Regions from separate parts of the Paenibacillus sp. S-38 genome, predicted to be linked through region 1. Evidence: predicted binding sites of a transcription regulator. Region 1 holds the regulator's gene; the other holds the start of a gene.
The links. The regulator NrdR, encoded in region 1, represses ribonucleotide reductase genes. The targets are predictions, from matches to a motif close to AACACNATATATNGTGTT.
Positions count from the first base shown of each region.

Region 2: a site for NrdR is predicted at 2,233-2,250, ahead of ACP26L_RS10190 (adenosylcobalamin-dependent ribonucleoside-diphosphate reductase). Genes of this name have one in related genera too.

Region 1 covers NZ_CP187970.1:1,782,073-1,786,101, reverse strand. The annotation lists gene ACP26L_RS08560 (alpha/beta fold hydrolase) at 1-714, opposite strand, end outside; gene ACP26L_RS08555 (MarR family winged helix-turn-helix transcriptional regulator) at 711-1,274, opposite strand; gene ACP26L_RS08550 (VOC family protein) at 1,495-1,896, shown strand; tRNA gene ACP26L_RS08545 (tRNA-Ala) at 2,040-2,112, opposite strand; gene nrdR (transcriptional regulator NrdR) at 2,225-2,704, opposite strand; gene ACP26L_RS08535 (small, acid-soluble spore protein, alpha/beta type) at 2,804-3,028, shown strand; gene ACP26L_RS08530 (lytic transglycosylase domain-containing protein) at 3,159-3,719, opposite strand; gene coaE (dephospho-CoA kinase) at 3,716-4,029, opposite strand, start outside.
Region 2 covers NZ_CP187970.1:2,124,752-2,128,780, reverse strand. The annotation lists gene ACP26L_RS10190 (adenosylcobalamin-dependent ribonucleoside-diphosphate reductase) at 1-2,167, opposite strand, end outside; gene dat (D-amino-acid transaminase) at 2,517-3,356, shown strand; gene ACP26L_RS10180 (lipoate--protein ligase family protein) at 3,551-4,029, opposite strand, start outside.

The sequences.
Region 1 (4,029 bases):
ATTGGCCTTGAAAATCTGCCGAAAGGCGAGAATATCCGAAAATTGGAAGATCGGACTCTTGAGTATCGTGATCCAAATCCCAAGGTCAATCTTCACAGCCAATTGATATTTACCCTGAAGCTTTCTGACCTTTTCGCACTTTTTTAGGAATTCGCGGTTAAACACGATGTGGTTCCCGGGATACTCGCCGATGGACTCGAGTTTTCTCAAGGATCTTTGGTCACCGGCCTGCACAATCATTTCCTTGACTTTATTATATCCGACCTGCTCATTTTCAAGCATATTCACAACCTGCCCGACACCAATATAGTAGGCTGCCTCTTCAGGGTGTTGACAGATGAACAAGGAACCCAGCACACTCCCCCACGAGTGGCCGAGGATCACAATCTTCCGCTTGCCGTATGCCCCCTTCAAGTATTGAACGACTTCATACAAATCCTGCAGCAGCAGATCTATCGTGGGAAACCGGCCCGGATTACGGGTCCATGTCTTCCCTGCTCCCCGCTGATCCCAATGCACGACGGTGTAAATCTCCTCCCACTTTTCCTGAAACGCTCCCGTGAATAAAGATTCGACCGAGCCAGGGCCTCCGTGCAAAAACAGCATGACGGGATTTTCGCGGCTTGTTCCCAAGTGATACAGGAATTGATGGATTCCATTAATGGGAACATATTCTTCAAGACAAATGGGCCTCCTGCCTTTCTTCTTTTTCATTGGCCGGCCCCGCCTTTAGATTGCTTTCTTCGACGTTCGAATTCTTTCAACACTCTGGCCTTTATTTCGTCTTGGTCGTCCACCGGTTCCAGGTTTCCTTCCTCTTCAAACCCGTCTTGAACTTCACCGTCAAACCGGTACATTTTCTTTAACAGCGCCCACAGCTGCTCCAGCTCTTCCGTTGAAAAATCCTTGAATAGATCCGTAAAAAAATAGATCCCTTTTTCCGCGGCCACCAGCATGACTCCTTGGCCCGACGCAGTAATTTTCACATTCACGGCGCGTTTATCCTTCGGGCTCGGCGTAATGAGCAAGTATCCCTTCTTCTCCAGAATATCGATAATTTGCTTGATGCTCTGTTTGGTAGTTCCCAATTTGCGTGCGATATTGTTGAGCGTAGCTTCATCTTCCTGTAGATGTGCAATGGCAACCATCGCCATATATTGTCTTGATGTCAACTGCTCCAGGTAGGCATCCCCTTTGATCTGGATCTTATTGGCAAGAGAGAACAAAGTGGCATACGCCTGATGCATCAAAAATAATTCCCGGTACGAATCCATCACGATCCCTGCACCTCTTTCAAATAGACAGTATATGGTCTAAACTAAGGGTACCAGATCAGGGGTATAAAGTCAATATACTGTCATTTAATTGTCGACCACTGATAAAATAGTAAAAACACATCCAGCGTTTGGATGTGTTGAATTGTATTTCATGTTAAACCTTTACACAAAGGGATTTACATCATATGCTAAACGTAAAATGGAGGTGCGGCTGCTAATGAAGATGGTAAGATTGGAAGGAATTACACTGCTTGCCGACGATGTTGCCCGCTTGGCCCGGTTTTACCATGAAGTCTTGGGATTTGATATCGTTGTAGAAGAGGATCACTACGTAGAATTCAGCAATAATGGAGTGAGATTGGCCATTTGCTCCAAATCTCTGATGTCCGCGAATACCAACGGCTATTCTTCTTTCAGTGAAATTCGCAAAGGCCAAGCCGTCGAGCTTAATTTTCAATGTGATTCACCAGACCAAGTATACGCCTTGTACGCCGAATTCGTTTCGAAAGGAGCTATTGACGTCACAGCCCCACAAATCAAGCCTTGGGGTCATACCACCGGCTTCTTCGGCGATCCCGAGGGCAATATTCATTCCATATTTGCGGTGAATCCTGTATAAGCTCCGGCAGATGAATCACCGTAATCTTGCGCTTCGCCTTCTCCTCGCGCCGTGCGGGCGAACCTTGCGGGTACTCCCCTGTAGTTCCAGTACATAGCAAATAAAGAAGCACCCAACCAGACGGTTGGGTGCTTCTTTATTTATGGAGCCTAGGGGGATCGAACCCCTGACCTCATCGCTGCCAGCGATGCGCTCTCCCAGCTGAGCTAAGGCCCCGTGTTATCTTGCTTGCTCGCTCACTTGTTTGGTCCGTGGCGACAAGAATGATAATATCACACAGGAGCAAAGCTTGTCAACAATCTTTCGATTATTTTTCGGAGGCCGTGCCTTACTTCAAATTATCGCCGCCAACCTGGTGCTTGGAGAGCAGCTCATTGAGCTCCTTCATGAACATGTTGATGTCCTTGAACTGCCGGTATACCGATGCGAACCGGATATAAGCCACCTCGTCGACTGGGTACAGTTCGGTCATAACAATCTCCCCGATCTCCCGGCTGTCGACCTCAGCATGAGCGGTGTTGCGCACCTGCTTCTCGACTTCCGATACGATCATCTCGAGCCTCTCGAGGGATACGGGGCGTTTCTCGCAGGCCCGGATCAGGCCGCGCAGCATCTTCTCCCGTGAGAACTCCTCGCGGGATCCGTCTTTCTTAATAACGATCAACGGCGTTTCTTCCACCATCTCGAATGTCGTGAAGCGCTTCTGGCACTTCTCACATTCCCTGCGGCGCCGGATGGATTTGTTCTCGTTCGCAGCCCGCGAATCCAGTACCTTGGTGCCGATGTAGTCACAATAAGGGCATTTCATCGCATAGCTTCCTTTCGAAAAATTACCACAAGCTTCCGCTTATGAACTTCGGGCAATCGCCGCATAATACTGTTACCAACGACAAGGAGGTGAACAGACATGGGTGCAGGACAATCCCGCAGCAACAATGTATTGGTAGTGCCTCAAGCAAATGCAGCGTTGGATCAACTGAAATACGAAGTAGCTCAGGAACTGGGTATCGCCATTCCGCAAGACGGTTACTACGGTAACATGGCTACTCGTGATACTGGTGCTATCGGTGGTCACATTACTCGCCGCCTGGTACAAATCGCTGAGCAGTCGCTTGCCGGTCAATTCAAATAATAACACGTTTTAAAGAATAAGCAAGGAGTATCGGACGCTTCCCGGGAAGCCTTGTCCGGTACTCCTTTCTTTATACCCGAAGCCGCAAAGGGGCGTCCGTGGGCCGACTTCCACTTCCTATTAGGACCCACTATTCCCCGTAGAGTTTCTGGTATTTGTGATAATAGTAAAGCACCCTCTGTACATAATGCCGGGTCTCGCCGTACGGGATGTTGTCGACACCATCCATCGTGCCGTCCCATTCCTTGTCCTCGAGCCACCGGCTGACCTTGCCGTGCCCCGCGTTATAGCCGGCAACCACGGCAACCATATTCCCGGCAAACTGCTTTTTCATCCAATTCAGGTACCACGCACCGAGCTCGATACTGACCTGGGGCTCGTCGAGACGGTCCTTGTAGCCTTCCGGCAGCTCCGCCTTATCGATAATCCAGCCTGACGTATCGGGCATGAGCTGCATGAGGCCGTAGGCTCCCTTGTTGGACTGCTCGTCCACCTTATAGTTGGATTCCACCCGGATCACGGCTGCGATCAGGTAAGGATCCAGTTCGTATTTGGCTGCATTTTGGCGTATTTCCTCCTGGTAGCGGATCGGATACAGCATCCGCCCCACGAAAGAGCTGCTGAGAAACAAGAAGAGGACAAAGGTGATCAGCAGGAGGGCAAACACCCTCTTTTTGCGCCAAAATCTCATGAGAGTCCCCTCTCATGCCAAAACCGCTCTATCTGATCATCCGTTGCTTCCGGTGTGCCGGAATTGTCGATGAGGATATCGGCCAAGCGCCGCTTCTCCTCGATGTCCCACTGGGCCTGAAGCCGGCGGCCGGCGGCCTCTTCGCTGATGCCGTCCCGCTTCATCAGCCGCTGAAGCTGCAGAGTACGGGGCACATAGACGACCATAACCTGCTCATACTGCCCCTGCAGCCCCGATTCGTACAGCAGCGGAACATCCACAACAACCAGCTTGTCCGGATGCTCCGCCTCAAGCGCCTGCATTCTCTCCC
Region 2 (4,029 bases), 340 kb from region 1:
TCGTGATATAAGCCATGCCGAACGGCGTGTTGAACTTATAAGTCGCGCCGCGCAGCACCTGCGGACGGCGCTTGTATTCTTTGTCGAAGACCTTCTCCGTCTTCGCATCGATGTTCACTGCCAGCGTCTTGGACAGGCTGGTCAGCGAAGCATCGGAAGCCGGCGCAGCAGCGGGAGCGACTTCAGCCGCGGCCGTGTCCACAGCCGGTGCGCTGACCGCTTCCGCCTTGTCTTCCTTCTTCTCCGTCGAGAGTACCTGCACGTCGCGGGAGCCGTCGCGGTAGATCGTTACGCCTTTGCAGCCGAGATCGAACGCCAGCTCATAGAGACGCTTCGTCTCTTCGACCGTGAAGTCCGCCGGGCAGTTCGCCGTCTTGGAGATCGAGCTGTCCACCCACTTCTGGATCGCCGCCTGAGCGCGGATATGGTCTTCCGCCGAAAGATCCATCGCCGTCACGAAGTGAGCAGGCAGCTCCTCGTTCGGATGCGCGTCCTTCCACTCCTGGGCGATCGGCACATACTGCTTGTCGAAGCCGAGACGGCTCTGACGGTAGTATTCGAAGGCGAAGTAAGGCTCGATGCCGGTCGACGTGCCGACCATCGTACCCGTGGAGCCTGTCGGCGCCTGGGTGATGACGGTAACGTTGCGCATGCCCTTCTTCTGGATGGCCGCACCGACTTCCGGATACGTGGCCACCATGTTCTTCATGAAGCCGCTCTGCAGGAACGGCTCGGCCTCAAAGTGCTGGAAGGAGCCCTTCTCTTCCGCAATGTCAGCGGAAGCGAGGTATGCTTCCTTCGCCATGAAGCCGTAGAGCTTATCGAGGAACTCAAGCGATTCCGGGCTGCCGTAGCGGATCTCGAGCTTGATCATCAGCTCGGCCAGACCCATGGAGCCGAGGCCTACACGGCGTTCGCCCTGCTGGTTGATCCGGTTCTCTTCGAAGTGGTACGGCGTCTTGTCGATGACGTTATCGAGGAAGCGCGTGGAATATTGGACGGTCTTCGCGAGCTCGTCCCAGGCGACGTCGTGCTTCTCTTCGTCATAGAACTTCGAGAGGTTGATCGCGGACAGGTTGCAGACGCCCCACGCCGGCAGCCCCTGCTCGCCGCACGGATTCGTGCAGATGATCGGGTTGAAGTACCAGGAGTTCGACATCTGGTTATAGTATTCCATGAAAACGACACCCGGCTCGGCAGACTTCCAAGCGGATTCGATAATCGTGTGCCACACGTCACGTGCCCGTACCGTACGGTAAGGAATCACGTTGCGGCCGGCCTTTTTCCACTTGTCGAGATCGCCGTCCCATACGTCGTCGTATTCCGGATCGGCCGTGTCGGGATACACGAGCTCCCAGTCGAGGTCTTCCTTCACGGCTTTCATGAATCCGTTGCTGACGCATACGGACAGGTTCGCGTTCGTAATCTGCCCCATCGTCTGCTTGACGGTGATGAAATCGACCACGTCCGGGTGCCAGTCGTTGATCATGAGCATAAGCGCGCCGCGGCGGCTGCCGCCCTGCTCGATCAGGCCGGTGGCATAGCTGAAGAGCCCGCCCCACGATACTGCGCCGGAGGACGAACCGTTAACGCCGCGAACGATGGAACGGCGTGGACGAAGCGAAGAGAGGTTGATCCCTACACCGCCGCCGCGGGCCATAATCTCGGTCATCTCGGATAAAGTCGCCATGATGCCGCCCCGGCTGTCATGCGGGGAGGGGATCACGTAACAGTTGAACAGCGTGAGCTCGTCGCTCGCACCGGCCCCCGCCGCAATCCGGCCGCCGGGCACTAGCTTCCAGTCGTCAAGCACGTAACGGAACTTCTCTGTCCATTCTTTTTGTTTCTCGGGTGTTGCTTCCACGGAAGCCATCGCAGCAGCCAAGCGGTCCCACATCTCCTGCGGGGTCTTCTCGCGGGTCAGCGTCAGCTTCTCGACGGAGGATTCGACAACCTCCCCGCTGCGTGTACGGACCTGTACGGTATTTCCCTGACGCTCGATGACTTCGCCGACTTCCTTCGCCGGAAACTTCGGATCGTCCTTCGTCAGCACGAGAACGGTGTCGCCCACCTTCGTCTTCGATGTATCGGCGTCTTTCATCGCATAACGGTCAAGGAAAATTTTCTCGCTCAAGCCTTCCAATTTGGTCTGCTGTATGGTCTTCACAACAACAACCTCCTGTATGTAAGATCATCATAATGTACAATATCTGGTTGAGATTTCGATTATACAATACAATATGTAGTGTTTCTAATGGTAAATAAGCGAATTTCGGGGTTTAGTACAAGCCGCCGTGCGATTCTCTAGCTTTTTCTCGGCCGCGCTCTCTTTCTCGTTCGTGCTGAAATAAGGAATTTCGACAAACACCCCGCTGTCAGGCAAATATCACCATGGAGTCTTTTGACAACCTACCTCCGGATTGGTAGTCTGAACTCATCATAACACAAGCCCCGGGGATGAAGTCAAACATATGTTCCCCACCCTTGGCTTATTGTATGACAGGAGGAGCAGCCATATGTCTCAAATCTACTGGTACCAGAATCAATTCCTGCCGAAGGACGAAGTACGCATCTCGCCCGAGGACCGTGGCTATTACTTCGGCGACGGCGCCTACGAGGTGGTCCGCGTCTATCACGGCAAGCTGTTTGAGGCGGACGCTCATTATGACCGGCTCGTCCGGACGGCGGAAGCCATCCACATGCCCCTGCCCTTATCCAAGAGCGAGCTGCTGGACGGCCTGAACGAGCTCGTAGTACGCAATCAGGTGCAGGAAGGCACCGTCTATCTCCAGTTCACCCGGGGTATCGCTCCGCGCGCCCACAGCTTCCCCCAAGGGGCCGAGCCTGTTCTTATGGCTAACGCCAGTGAACTGAAGCGCCCCCTTGCGACCATGGAAAACGGCATCCGCACCGTCACGATGGACGACATCCGCTGGCTGCGCTGCGATCTCAAGACGCTGAACCTGCTCGCCAATACGATGGCGAAGCAGCATGCGCTCTCCCAGGGCGCAGACGATGTCATCCTGCACCGCCAGGGAACGGTCACCGAGTGCAGCGCCTCCAACGCCGCCATCGTCAAGGACGGCCGGATCATCACGCATCCGGCCAATCATCTCATCCTCCACGGCATTACGCGCATGGTCATGCTCCGGCTGGCAGAACGGCTCGGCATCCCGGCGGACGAGCGGCCGTTCACCCTGGACGAGCTCCGCTCAGCGGACGAGGTCTTCATCACGGGAACGACCGTGGAGATTACTCCGGTGATTTCGATTGACGGTCAACCCGTCTCCGGCGGTCAGCCCGGACCGGTCACCCGGCGTCTGCAGGAAGCCTTCTCGGAGACCATAACTTCCTGATTATTTACCACGCGGGTCCGTCTTTGCAACAGATAAATATGACGAAAAAGCGAAAGCCTGACGGCTAGAGAGCATCAGCCCGGTCACCGCACAGCAAATCCCCCGGAGTGGAAGCCCAGGCTTCTCTCCGGGGGATTGTTGTTTATCCCGCAGCAGCCATCCGCCGGCACAATTCAACCGGAAGCGCCAGCGGTCTACCGGCGCAGATTCCACTCCGGATTCCCGTACTTCTCCGTGACCAGCCGCTCCGCCAGCTCCGCCTCCCTAGGCGTCAGCTCGCCCGGCACCAGCCGGATGCCGAGCCCTTCGGCGATGCCGTGGGCGAAAGCCTCCTCGACTTGCGCGAGCGTCACGTCCGGCAGGCCGGCCGCCTGCCGCAGGTCGTTGATCGCAACCGCCTTGCGCAGGAACTGCGCCTTCATCCGCTCGCCCACCCGCTCGCTGGCGAACTTCAGCAGCCCGAACAGCTGGTCCGCATCGAGATCCAGCAGGATCGATCCGTGCTGGAGCACCACGCCCTTCTGGCGGGTCTGCGCGCTGCCTGCAATCTTACGTCCCTCGACTACAAGCTCATACCAGGACGGCGAATCGAAGCAGGCTGCCGAGCCGATCGACGCGTACTGGCTTTTGTCCTCCTCGCTCTCAAGCTGCACCATGTCGGCGGCAAGCCCTA